3 regions of the Lelliottia sp. JS-SCA-14 genome follow, and region 1 is predicted to be linked to each of the others. Evidence: predicted binding sites of a transcription regulator. Region 1 holds the regulator's gene; each other region holds the start of a gene.
What was found. The regulator sigma-54, encoded in region 1, starts transcription at its own class of promoters, with help from an activator protein. The targets are predictions, from matches to a motif close to GTTGGCACANNTTTCGCTNT.
Positions count from the first base shown of each region.

Region 2: the regulator sigma-54 is predicted to act here: its motif matches at 1,874-1,893, upstream of glnK (P-II family nitrogen regulator).
Region 3: the regulator sigma-54 is predicted to act here: its motif matches at 2,135-2,154, upstream of hypA (hydrogenase maturation nickel metallochaperone HypA).

Region 1 is NZ_CP141606.1:4,299,726-4,303,886, reverse strand. Features, by position in the region: gene rapZ (RNase adapter RapZ) at 1-30, opposite strand, end outside; gene ptsN (PTS IIA-like nitrogen regulatory protein PtsN) at 76-567, opposite strand; gene hpf (ribosome hibernation promoting factor) at 650-937, opposite strand; gene rpoN (RNA polymerase factor sigma-54) at 960-2,393, opposite strand; gene lptB (LPS export ABC transporter ATP-binding protein) at 2,441-3,166, opposite strand; gene lptA (lipopolysaccharide ABC transporter substrate-binding protein LptA) at 3,173-3,727, opposite strand; gene lptC (LPS export ABC transporter periplasmic protein LptC) at 3,696-4,161, opposite strand, start outside.
Region 2 is NZ_CP141606.1:1,163,467-1,167,627, reverse strand. Features, by position in the region: gene tesB (acyl-CoA thioesterase II) at 1-80, shown strand, start outside; gene amtB (ammonium transporter AmtB) at 164-1,450, opposite strand; gene glnK (P-II family nitrogen regulator) at 1,486-1,824, opposite strand; gene U9O48_RS05390 (SmdB family multidrug efflux ABC transporter permease/ATP-binding protein) at 2,043-3,824, opposite strand; gene U9O48_RS05385 (SmdA family multidrug ABC transporter permease/ATP-binding protein) at 3,817-4,161, opposite strand, start outside.
Region 3 is NZ_CP141606.1:3,753,850-3,758,010, reverse strand. Features, by position in the region: gene hypD (hydrogenase formation protein HypD) at 1-625, opposite strand, end outside; gene U9O48_RS17485 (HypC/HybG/HupF family hydrogenase formation chaperone) at 629-901, opposite strand; gene hypB (hydrogenase nickel incorporation protein HypB) at 892-1,755, opposite strand; gene hypA (hydrogenase maturation nickel metallochaperone HypA) at 1,759-2,109, opposite strand; gene hycA (formate hydrogenlyase regulator HycA) at 2,317-2,772, shown strand; gene U9O48_RS17465 (4Fe-4S dicluster domain-containing protein) at 2,843-3,451, shown strand; gene hycC (formate hydrogenlyase subunit 3) at 3,448-4,161, shown strand, end outside.

The DNA of each region.
Region 1 (4,161 bases):
TGAACGACCGCTGACGATCATCAGCACCATGTTCCGTTTCTCCTCACGACTGCAGATGTGAAGGCCATCTCCTGGTTACGCATCATCCTGATTGCCTTCCGCTTCGGTGATAATTTGGTACAGCTCTTCATCACTTTGGGCTGCGCGCAGACGGCGGCAAATGGTTTTATCCGCCAGACGTTTTGCCACCAGCGAAAGCGTATGCAGATGGGTTTTCGTCTGGTCAGCGGGCACCAGGAGAGCGAAAAGCAAATCCACCGGCTGGTTATCAATCGCATCAAAAGCGATCGGCGTTTCAAGCTGCACAAAAACGCCGACGGCGCGTAGTGTGTCTTCTTCCAGTTTGCCATGTGGAATGGCAATGCCATTGCCGATGCCGGTACTGCCCATTTTTTCACGGGTCAGAATGGCCTCGAACACCACCTGAGGTGGCAGGCTTAACTGTTTAGCGGCCAGTTCACTGATGATTTCCAGAGCGCGTTTTTTGCTCTGGCAGTGAACGCCACTGCGGGTACATTCCTGGTTAAGGACATGACTCAATTGAAGCGAGGAATCGTTGTTCATCATAATTTCACCTAAGCGCTAACTGTACAAATGGCCTGTTGTGTTTCACAACAGGCCGCCCTGCACCCGTTAACTGCCCGGACAATTAGTGTTGTTTCAGTTTATCTTTATGTTTATTAAGCTGTCGTGCCAGCTTGTCAATCAAGCCGTCGATAGCCGCATACATGTCTTGCCCTTCCGCACTGGCATGGATTTCGCCCCCGTTGATATGCAGGGTTGCGTCCGAGATATGAGTCACTTTCTCCACTTTTAACACAATGTAGACCTGGTTGATCCTCTCGAAATACTGCTCCAGCTTGGCGAATTTGGTATTCACAAAATCGCGCAGGGCTTCAGTGATCTCGACGTTGTGTCCTGTGATGTTGAGCTGCATAGTGTCTTCCTTATCGGTTGTGTCAAACCAGTTGTTTACGCTGGTTAGACGGCGGAATGGATAAAGACTCTCGATACTTCGCAACAGTACGACGTGCCACCATAATACCCTGATCGGACAGCATGGTGGTTAACTTACTGTCACTCAGTGGCTTCGCGGGGTTTTCCGCGGCGATCAACTTCTTCACCAGAGCACGAATGGCCGTCGACGAGGCTTCGCCGCCGCCCTCGGTATTCACATGGCTGGAGAAGAAATACTTAAGCTCAAAAATACCGCGCGGGCTGTGCAGATACTTCTGCGTAGTCACGCGCGAAATGGTCGATTCGTGCATCTCGACGGCCTGGGCGATATCCGCCAGCACCATCGGTTTCATAAACTCTTCGCCCTGATCGAAAAACGCCTGCTGCTGCTCGACAATACAGCGACTGACCCGGAGCAAGGTATCATTTCGGCTCTCGAGGCTTTTGATCAGCCATCGCGCTTCCTGAAGATTGCTGCGGATGTATTGATTGTCGGAATCGTTGCGCACGCTGGTGCACATGGAGGCGTATTGCTGGTTGATCTGCAGGCGAGGAATGCTGTCGGAATTGAGTTCAACGGTCCAGCGGCCATTGTGTTTGCGCACCAGCACGTCAGGGATCACATACTCGGGTTCGCCGGTCTGGATCGACTGTCCGGGGCGCGGATCGAGGGACTGAATCAGATTCACCGCCTCTTTCAGCACATCTTCTTTCAGACGCGTGATGCGCATCAGGGAGCGGAAGTCGTGATTCGCCAGCAGATCTAAATGCTCGCTGATGATCAGCCGCGCTTCGTCGATCCACGGCGTCTCTTTGGCGAACTGGGAGAGCTGGATCAACAGACAATCGCGCAGATCTTTCGCTGCGACACCGACCGGATCAAAGCGCTGGATGCGCTTGAGCACCGCTTCGATCTCATCGAGATCGATATCGCCGTTGCCGACGCTCTCCAGAATATCTTCCAGCGAGACGGTCAAATAGCCGGTGTCATCCACGGCATCGACAATGGAGGTGGCAATCGCGCGATCGGTTTCGGTGAACGGCGTGAGCTCCACCTGCCACATCAGATAATCCTGCAGCGACTGGGTGGTTTCACCCTGATAGACGGGTAACTCGTCGTCCTGGTAGTCTGCACGCGTGCCGGAAGGCGTTCCGGCGGTGTAGATCTCATCCCAACTGGCATCGAGCGGGAGCTCGTCGGGCATCTCTTTTTGTTCGAGTGCGTCTGCCGTATCAAGGGATTCGGTGTCCTGCTTTTCCTGGGTATCTACCTCGTCATGAAGATCGGTTTGCTCCAGCAGTGGATTGCTATCCAGCGCTTGCTGGAGTTCCTGCTGAAGTTCTAACGTGGACAGCTGCAACAGACGGATCGCCTGTTGTAGCTGTGGCGTCATCGCCAGTTGCTGGCTGAGCCTTAATTGCAAACCTTGCTTCATGTTCAGAGCGTTTTTCCCCGCTTTGGCGTGACTTAACCTCTACCCTATCAGAGTCTGAAGTCTTCCCCAAGGTACACGCGCTTCACATGCTCGTCTTCGAGGATCTCAAGTGGCGTGCCGTGGGCGATTAAATGGCCCTGGCTGACGATATAAGCGCGTTCACAAACCGCCAGCGTTTCACGTACGTTGTGGTCAGTAATGAGCACACCGAGGCCGCTGTCGCGCAGATGTTCGATAATTCGCTTGATGTCGATGACGGAGATCGGGTCAACGCCCGCAAAAGGTTCATCCAGCAGGATAAATTTCGGATTCGCTGCAAGGGCGCGGGCGATTTCCACGCGGCGGCGTTCACCACCGGAGAGGGCCTGACCCAGACTGTCGCGCAGATGTTCGATGTGGAACTCTTCCATCAGCTCGTTGGCGCGATCCTGACGCTGTTCGGAGGTCAAATCATCACGGATTTGCAGGACCGCCATCAGGTTGTCGAAGACGCTCAGGCGGCGGAAAATCGACGCTTCCTGCGGCAGATAGCCAATCCCACGGCGCGCGCGGGCATGCAGCGGCAGCAGGCTGATGTCTTCATCATCAATGATGATGTTGCCCGCATCGCGCGGAACAATGCCGACGACCATGTAAAAAGTGGTGGTTTTGCCCGCACCGTTTGGGCCGAGCAGGCCCACGATTTCACCGGAGTTCACGGTCAGACTGACATCTTCCACGACGCGGCGGCCTTTATAGGCTTTGGCGAGGTTCTTTGCAGTTAATGTTGCCATAACGAATTAGTTACTCTTTTTCTGTGCCGGGGCCTGAGCTTTGTTCTTGTCCTGCAGCTGAGAAGGAACCAGAACGGTGGTGACGCGCTTACCTTTTTCGCTGAAAGCTTGCATTTTCTGCTCTTTCACGAGGTAAGTGATCTTATCGCCGGTGATGTTGCTATCCAGCTGTTCCAGATAGGCATTGCCGGTCAGGATGACGAGATCTTTCGCCAGCTCATAATGCATATGAGACGCGCGGCCTTTTACCGGCTTGCCGTTATCCTGCATCTGGTAGAAGGTGGCCGGATTGCCGTAGCCATCAATAATCTCTTTGCCCTGTTCGCCGCCCGGACGGGTGACAACCACTTTATCGGCGTTGATTTTGATCGTGCCCTGGGTCATGACCACGTTGCCGGTGAAGGTCACGACGTTACCCTGCATATCAAGCGACTGAGTGTCAGATTCGATATGAATCGGCTGCTCGGTGTCGCCCGTTACAGCAAGCGCGGGGAGGCTGGCGGCCAGCAGCGCGCTGGCAATGATAACTTTAAGGCTGAGTTTGTTTGTTTTGAATTTCATAGGAGGTTCTAACCTTTTCAATCAGCTCGGCGTTTTTGCTGCGTAAGTTCCCGCGCATTCTCAGACCGCTGGAATTAAATGTTGTGCCGTATAACGTCACCAGATCCTGCGACGTGACATCCTGGGTGACCAGGTTGATCTGGGCATTATCCGTAGTAATTTTGCGCAGTTGAGAATCTGGCGTCAGGGCGTTGACTTCAACATGACCATACAGATAAAGCATACGGTCATTCGTCAATTTTGCTCTGTCAGATTTAATCGACCACGTCGGAATTTTGTTGGTATCAAATGTGGTCATCACCGGTTGGGTAAACCACGAGATGCCATCATCGGAAAAATACTCTACATGCTGCGCAATCAGGCGATAGTTGAGCGCCCCTTCAGGGCTATAAACCACCGTGTCGCTGTGATCGCTTTTGTAGGTTGGTTCGCTG
Region 2 (4,161 bases), 1.8 Mb from region 1:
TGCGCGGGGAGTTTTATACTCAGGATGGCGTATTGGTGGCGTCGACGGTGCAGGAAGGGGTGATGCGCAATCGGGGGTGATTTGTGCGGTCTGATGCCCTCTCCAACTGGGAGAGGGAGAAAACACTAAAAACGGCAACTCTCGTTGCCGTTTTGCTTTTACCTTAGGCGTTATACGCATTCTCGCCGTGGCTGTTCACATCCAGACCTTCGCGCTCCTGCTCTTCCGGTACGCGCAGGCCCACGGTCAGGTCAGCCAGTTTGTAGCCGATGAAGGCCACGACACCCGACCAGACGATGGTGAGGCCGATGCTTTCCAGCTGAACCAGCAGCTGATGACCCATGGTCACGCCTTCTGCGTAGCCCACACCGCCGAGCGACGTGGCCGCAAAGATACCGGTCATGATGCAGCCTACGATCCCGCACACGCCGTGGACACCGAACACATCGCAAGGGTCATCCACGCGCAGAATACGTTTCAGCGCCGTGACGCCCCACAGACCCGCGAGACCGGAGACGAGACCAATCAGCAGCGCGCCGCCCACACCGACGTAACCGCACGCCGGGGTGATGCCAACCAGACCGGCAATCGCGCCGGAACAGGCACCCAGCAGAGAAGGCTTACCGCGCACCACCCACTCACCAAACACCCAGGAGAGGATTGCGCCAGCGGTTGCCACCACGGTGTTCACAAAGGCCAGCGCTGCGATTTCGTTAGCGGCACTCGCGGAACCAGCGTTGAAGCCGAACCAGCCAAAGTAAAGGATTGCCGTACCGGTGAAGACCATCGGCAGGTTGTGCGGTTTGAACGCCTCTTTACCAAAGCCCACGCGTTTGCCAATCAGGTATGCCCCGACCAGGCCCGCGACAGCCGCGTTAATGTGCACCACAGTACCGCCCGCGAAGTCCAGCGCGCCGTGTGACGCCAGCAGACCACCGCCCCAGACCATGTGCGCGATGGGCACATAGGAGAGCGTCAGCCACACCACCACAAAAATCAGCACCGCGGAGAAGCGAATACGTTCTGCCAGCGCACCGACAATCAGACCGACGGTGATACAGGCGAACGAGCCCTGGAACGCGACGTGAATGTACTGATAGAAGCTGCCCATCAGTGCGGTCAGCTGAATATTTTTCAGCATCGCCCAGTTAAAGTTGCCGAAGAAGGCGTTGCCCTCGCCGAAGGCCAGCGAGTAGCCATACACCACCCACAGGACGCACACCAGCGCGAAGGTCACCGCGACCTGCGTCAGCATGGACAGCACGTTCTTACCGCGGATCAGGCCGCCGTAAAACAGCGCGATGCCCGGAATGGTCATGAACAGCACCAGCGCGGTGCAGATCATCATAAAGGCGTTGTCTGCTTTGTCGGCCACCGCAGGAGCCGCCATCGCCAGCCCCGGCAGCAGTGCCAGAGACCCCAGAGCTGTTTTGATTGTTGATTTGTTCATTTTCTCGATCCCTATCACTGTGTGCCAGGAGTTACTTACAGTGCCGCTTCGTCAGATTCGCCCGTACGGATGCGAATGACGCGCTGCAATTCGGCAACGAAAATTTTGCCGTCGCCAATTTTTCCGGTGTAAGCCGCTTTGCTCACGACATCGATCACCTCGTCGAGCTGGTCGTCAGCGATAGCCACATCAATCTTCACTTTCGGCAGGAAGTTGACGCTGTATTCGGCCCCGCGATACAGCTCCGCATGGCCCTTCTGACGCCCAAAGCCTTTCACTTCGGTAACCGTCAGTCCCTGAATCCCCATTGAAGACAGTGCTTCACGAACGTCTTCGAGTTTGAATGGTTTAATGACAACCGTAACCAGCTTCATAGTTCCTCTCCAGTCAGAATTCATAATGGCCCGCGTTTACAACAGAGGTATTGCAAGGGATGTGCCAGAGTTTAAAACCGGCGGGAAATCAGGCGGGAAAGGCAGAAAATGGCGATTGCGCAGAAATGGATAAAAAAAACGCACCATGACAGTGCAGGGTGCGTTTCATTTTTGCACCAACAGAAATCCCTGTTAGCGGCTTGCGGTATTTTGGTGCATCAGGCGCTGAGGGACTCCTCTTCGCGCGTGCTGGCGGCCAGCTCTTCTCCGGCCAGCTGCAGCTGATACATCTGCCAGTAGCGACCTTTCGCTTCCAGCAGCTCACGGTGCGTGCCGCGCTCGACGGCCTGCCCGCGATGCAGCACCAGGATGGTATCGGCTTCGACGATTGTCGACAGGCGGTGAGCGATCACTACCAGCGTCGTGTGCTCGCGCACCTCCGCCAGTGCCTGCTGGATGGCCTGCTCCGTGCCGGAGTCGATGCTGGCCGTGGCTTCATCAAGGATCAGCACCTGCGGCGTTTCAATCAGAACGCGCGCCAGCGCCAGCAGCTGCTTCTGCCCGACGGAGAGATTGTTCCCCTGCTCGCCGAGTTTGGTGTAGATCCCGTCGCTCATTTCACGCGCCAGTTCCGCGAGCTGGACTTTCTCCAGCACGTCCCAGACCTGCGCCTCGCTGAACGGACGGCCCAGCGTGACGTTGGCAAAGAAGGAGTCGGCCATGACGACAGGATCCTGCTGGACCATCGCAACCCCTTTGCGCAGCACGCCGTGGCTCAACGTCGAGAGCGGACGCCCGTCGAGGCGGATTTCACCCTGCGTCAGCGGGTAGTAACCCATCAGCAGACTGGCGAGAGTACTTTTCCCGCTCCCCGTGTGCCCGACCAGGGCGACAAAACTGCGCGACGGAATATCAAGATCAATATCCTGCAGCACCAGGCGATCTTCGCGATAGGCAAAGGAGACATGATCGATCGCGATTGACCCGCTCTGCAGTTCGCGCTCATCGTTGCCGTAGGTCTGGCGCGGCCTGTCCATCAGCTCGAAGACGCGCTCACCAGCGACCACCGCCTGTTGCAGCATCGACTGCTGGGTCGTCAGTTCGATCAGCGGCTCGTTCAGACGCCCGAGGTAGCTGATAAACGCATACAGCACGCCCACTTCCATCGTGCCGCCCGAACCGAAACCAAACAGCATCAGCAGACCGCACAGCACCAGCGCCGAGAACAGGCTCAGCAGCGGACGCAGCAGGAAACCATCCAGACGCAGGGTTTGCATGCGCGCCATATAGTGCGAGCGGCTCGCCTCGCCCATGCGTTCACCAAACCGTGCCTGCTGGCGGAACTGCTGGATAACGCTCATGCCGTTGATGACTTCGTTAAAGCCGTCGTTGATATCCGCCAGATAACCGCGAACCCGACGCACAATCGGCGTGCTGTAGCGCTGGTAAATGATCATCACGATCATCACCGCCGGGAAAATGGTGATCGCCACCAGCGCCATCCGCCAGTCGAGGCTGAACATCGCCACCAGCATCGCGCCGACCAGCGCCGCACTGCGCAGCACCGTCGCCACCACGGTGACGTACAGATCGCGGATCACTTCCGTATCGTTGGTGACGCGAGAGATCACCTGGCCGACAGGCTGGGTATCAAATTCGCTCAACGGCTGACGCAGGGCCGCATCCATCACGTCGGTGCGCAGCTGCTGCACCACGCCGACCGCCGCCTGGTTAAACAGCAGCGACTGAGCGTAATGCAGAGACGCCGCCAGTAGCTGAAGCCCGACATAGGCCGCGCCCAGCCCGGCCACCAGGCCGAGCGGAAGATAGCTTTTCGCCACCATGTTGTCGATGAAATAGCTGATCAGCAGCGGGCCGCTGACTTCTGCGATCGCCGCCACCCACAGCATCACCACCGCAATCGACAGCGGTTTGCGCCACGGCGAACCGTAGGCCAGCAGGCGTTTCAGGGTCGGCCACAGCTGGGTAAACTTACGCATGGGTGGCCTCCTCGTTCAGGTCCGGCGCGTCATCCAGCGCCGCCTCCAGCTGTTGATAGCGATACATGTCGCGATACCACCCGGACTGTTCCGCCAGCTGGTCGTGATGCCCGCGCTGGGCAACATGCCCGTGCTGCATCACCAGAATTTCATTCGCTTCCGTCAGGGCCGACAGACGGTGGGCGCTGATAATGACCGTGCGTCCCTCGCCCCACTGGCGCAGGTTGTGCAGGATCTGGTGCTCGGTACGCCCGTCGACGGCGGAGAGCGCGTCGTCAAGGATCAGAATTTCGGCGTTGAGCAGCAGCGCGCGGGCAATGGAGATACGCTGTTTCTG
Region 3 (4,161 bases), 550 kb from region 1:
CGGTACCAATCACCATGCTGACGTGGCCTGGCGCCAGAAAGGCGTCGATGCCGTTGTCAGGTTCGTCCAGCAGGCTGCGCAGAGTCGGAATCAGCGTAATGTGCTGACAGAAGAAGAAAAAGTTGGTGAGATTTTGCGCTTTGGCCTGCTGGAGGGTGATGGCCGTCGCGGGCATGGTGGTTTCAAACCCGAGGCCGAAAAAGACCACTTTGCGCGCCGGGTTCTCCGCCGCCAGCTTCAGGGCATCCATCGGCGAATAGACGATCCGCACATCCGCGCCGCGCGCCCGGGCCTGCATCAGCGAACCGTTTTTTCCCGGCACGCGCATGGCGTCGCCAAAGGTGCAGAAGATCACCTCCGGCTGGCTGGCTATCTCAATGCAGCTGTCGATGCGGCCCATCGGCAGGACGCACACCGGGCAGCCGGGGCCGTGAATAAATTCAATGTTATCGGGCAGGAGCTGGTCGAGGCCGAATTTGAAAATGGCATGGGTGTGGCCGCCGCACACTTCCATGATGCGCAGCGGGCGCGCGGCGGTGTACTCCAGCAGCGAAGCGCGCGTTTTCAGATGCGCAATCAGTTGCATCACCTGTTCCGGGGCGCGATATTCATCAACGTAGCGCATGGTTTAACGCTCCTCGCCAAACAGCAGCGCGCCGACGTCCGGCTCGACTTCAAACATGTTTTGCAGCGCCGCGAGGGTGTCGCGGGCCTCGTCTTCATTAATCACGCTCATGGCAAAACCGACGTGGACCAGCACCCACTGACCGAGGCGCGAGGCGCCGTTTTCATCCACAACGCCCACCAGTGTGAGATCGACATCGCGCAGCACCCCGCAGACTTCGACTTTAGCCTGGTTGCCGTCGATGGCGCGAATCTGTCCTGGAACGCCTATGCACATCGCTCGTTCTCCAGCCAGCTCAGCCAGCTCTCCATGCCGTCGCCTTTGGTGGCGGAGACCATCAGGATTTCAATCTCCGGGTTCACTTCCCTGGCGCAGGCCAGGCACTTCTCGACGTCGAAGTCGAGGTACGGCAGCAGGTCGATTTTGTTGAGCAGCATTAGCGAGGCGGCGGCAAACATATGCGGGTATTTCAGCGGTTTGTCCTCCCCTTCGGTGACGGAGAGCACCGCCACTTTATGCCGTTCACCGAGGTCGAAACTGGCCGGGCAGACGAGGTTGCCCACGTTCTCGATAAACAGAATGCCCGTATCAGGGAGGGGGAGACGCGGCGCGGCGTCGGCAATCATCTGCGCATCCAGATGACAGCCTTTACCGGTATTCACCTGAATCGCCGGGGTGCCGGTTTGACGAATACGCGCGGCGTCATTCACGGTCTGCTGATCGCCTTCGATCACCGCGCACGGGACGCGCTGGTTCAGGCGTTTGAGGGTTTCCGTCAGCAGGGTGGTTTTGCCGGAGCCGGGGCTGGAAACCAGGTTCAGCACCAGCTGCTGGCGAGCGGCGAAGCGCGCGCGGTTGCGGGCGGCGAGCTGGTTATTTTTGTCCAGCACGTTGATCTCCACCTCCAGCATTTTACGCTGGCTCATGCCCGGCGCGTGGGTGCCCGCTTCGCCGTGGCCGTAATGCAGGTCGCCTTCGTCCGATGGCTTCGGCGCAAAGCGCAGGCCGGTCAACGCTGATACGTTGCGCGGGGGGGGAGAAAAGGGCGCGGAGCGAAACGCGGAGTGGGGGCGATGCTCGTCCCCTTCGATATACAGGTTGCCTTCGGCGCAACCGCAGGTACTACACATGATTTACTCCTGGTCTATTTCGAGGCGCTGGATCTGCAAGCCGTCGTCCGCGACGATCCTCAGCCCGGTGTTTTGACACTGCGGGCAGCTTCGCACTTTCGATGACAGCAGCGTGACGTACTGCTGGCAGGTCTCACACCAGCATTCGGCCTGCTGCTCTTCGAGATGCAGCTCGCAGCCTTCCGCCAGCGTGTCGCGGCACACCAGCTCAAAGCAAAAGGTCAGGGCGCTGGGCTCGACGCAGGAAAACGCCCCGACTTTCAGCCACACGCCGGTGACGCGTTTCGCGTGATGCTGCTTCGCCTGCTGTTCGATAAGTTCCAGCGCGCGCTGGCAGAGGGTGATTTCGTGCATGACGCCTCCTGATGTTTTAGGCGTTAATGCAATAACGATGCCAGCTTAATTTGAGATAAGGCGTGACGATGTCGGCGCTGACGAAATGACACGTCGACACGCTGATGTTGACAGTGATGATGATGAAAAATCGATAAATATCAGCATGATAAAAACTGGCACAAAATCTGCTTAACAGCCCTCATCTCCATTAACCGGATACCTGAGATGACTATTTGGGAACTTAGCGAAAAAGCGGATTACATCGCGCAACGCCATCAACAATTACAGGAGCAGTGGCACCTCTACTGCAACTCACTGGTTCAGGGCATCACCCTGTCAAAAGCCCATCTGCACCACGCCATGAGCTGCGCGGCGCAGGAGGATCTGTGCTTCATCCTCTTCGGCCACTTCACGATTTACGTCACCCTGGCGGACAACTTCAACAGCCACGTCATCGAATACCACGTCGAAACCAAAGACGGCGAAAGGCAGCGCATTGCCCAGGCACAGCTGATGACCGACGGCATGGTTGACGGTCACGTCAGCACCCGCGATCGCCACCAGGTGCTTGAACACTATCTGGAAAAAATCGCGCCGGTGTACGACGGCCTCTATGCGGCGGTGGAACACAACCTCCCGGTGAATCTGCACGAACTGGTGAGCGAATCGCGCACCGCCTGATGTTTACGTGTCGAGATGTGTCGAGATGGCACGTCGTCGTCAAAAATGACACTGTCCTGAGGACTACCCGGTGAACCGTTTTGTAATTGCTGACTCGACGGTCTGTATTGGCTGCCACACCTGTGAAGCGGCGTGTTCCGAAACACACCGTCTGCACGGGCTGCAGTCGATGCCGCGCCTGCGCGTTATGCGTAATGAAAAAGAGTCTGCCCCGCAGCTCTGCCATCAATGTGAGGATGCCCCCTGCGCGGGCGTCTGTCCTGTGAATGCCATCACCCGTATCGATGGCGCGGTGCAGCTGAACGAGAGCCTGTGCGTGAGCTGCAAGCTGTGCGGCATCGCCTGTCCGTTTGGCGCGATTGAATTTTCCGGCAGCCGTCCGCTGCATATTCCGGCCAACGCCAACTCGCCAAAAGCGCCGCCAGCGCCTCCCGCACCGGCCCGCGTCAGCAGCCTGCTGGACTGGGTGCCGGGCGTGCGCGCCGTGGCGGTGAAGTGCGATCTGTGCAGCTTCGATGAGCAAGGCCCGGCGTGCGTGCGCACCTGCCCGACCAAAGCGCTGATTCTGGTTAACATCCGCGATATCGCGCGCACCAGTAAACGCAAACGCGAGCTGACGATAAACACCGATTTTGGCGATCTGTCGCTGTTCCAGGCGCAAAACGAGGGGGCGAAATGAACGCTGTGACTCTGATTAACAGCGCCGTGGCCTGGTTTGTGGCCGCGGCCGTGCTGTCGCTGCTCTTCTCGTTCCACAAAACCCTCAGCGGATGGACCGCCGGGATCGGCGGCGCGCTGGGGAGTGCGATCACAACCTGCGCCGGATTTATGGTGCTTACCGGCGGTCTGCATGCGCAAGGCGTGATGCCGCTGGTTCGCCACACCGTCCAGCTCACGCCGCTGAACGCGATCTGGCTCATCACCTTTGGCCTGTGCGGCCTGTTTGTCAGCCTGTTCAATATTGACTGGCATCGCCATCCGCAGACCAAACCCAACGGTCTGCTGGTCAATCTCCTGCTCGCCGCCGCCGTCTGTACGGTGGTCGCCAGCAATCTGGCGGCGCTGGTGGTGATGGCGGAAATCATGGCCCTGTGCGGCGTGTTCCTGACCGGGTGCAGCCAGTCCGGGAAACTGTGGTTTGCCCTCGGGCGCCTCGGCACCGTTCTGCTGGCGCTGACCTGCTGGCTGGTGTGGCAGCGCTACGGCACGCTGGATCTGGATCTCCTGAGCGCCCGCGCGCAGATGCTGCCGTTCGGGGCGGATATCTGGCTGCTGGGCGTGGTCGGCTTTGGTCTGCTGGCGGGGATTATTCCCCTGCACGGCTGGGTACCGCAGGCGCATGCCAATGCGTCCGCCCCCGCCGCGACGCTGTTTTCGACGGTGGTGATG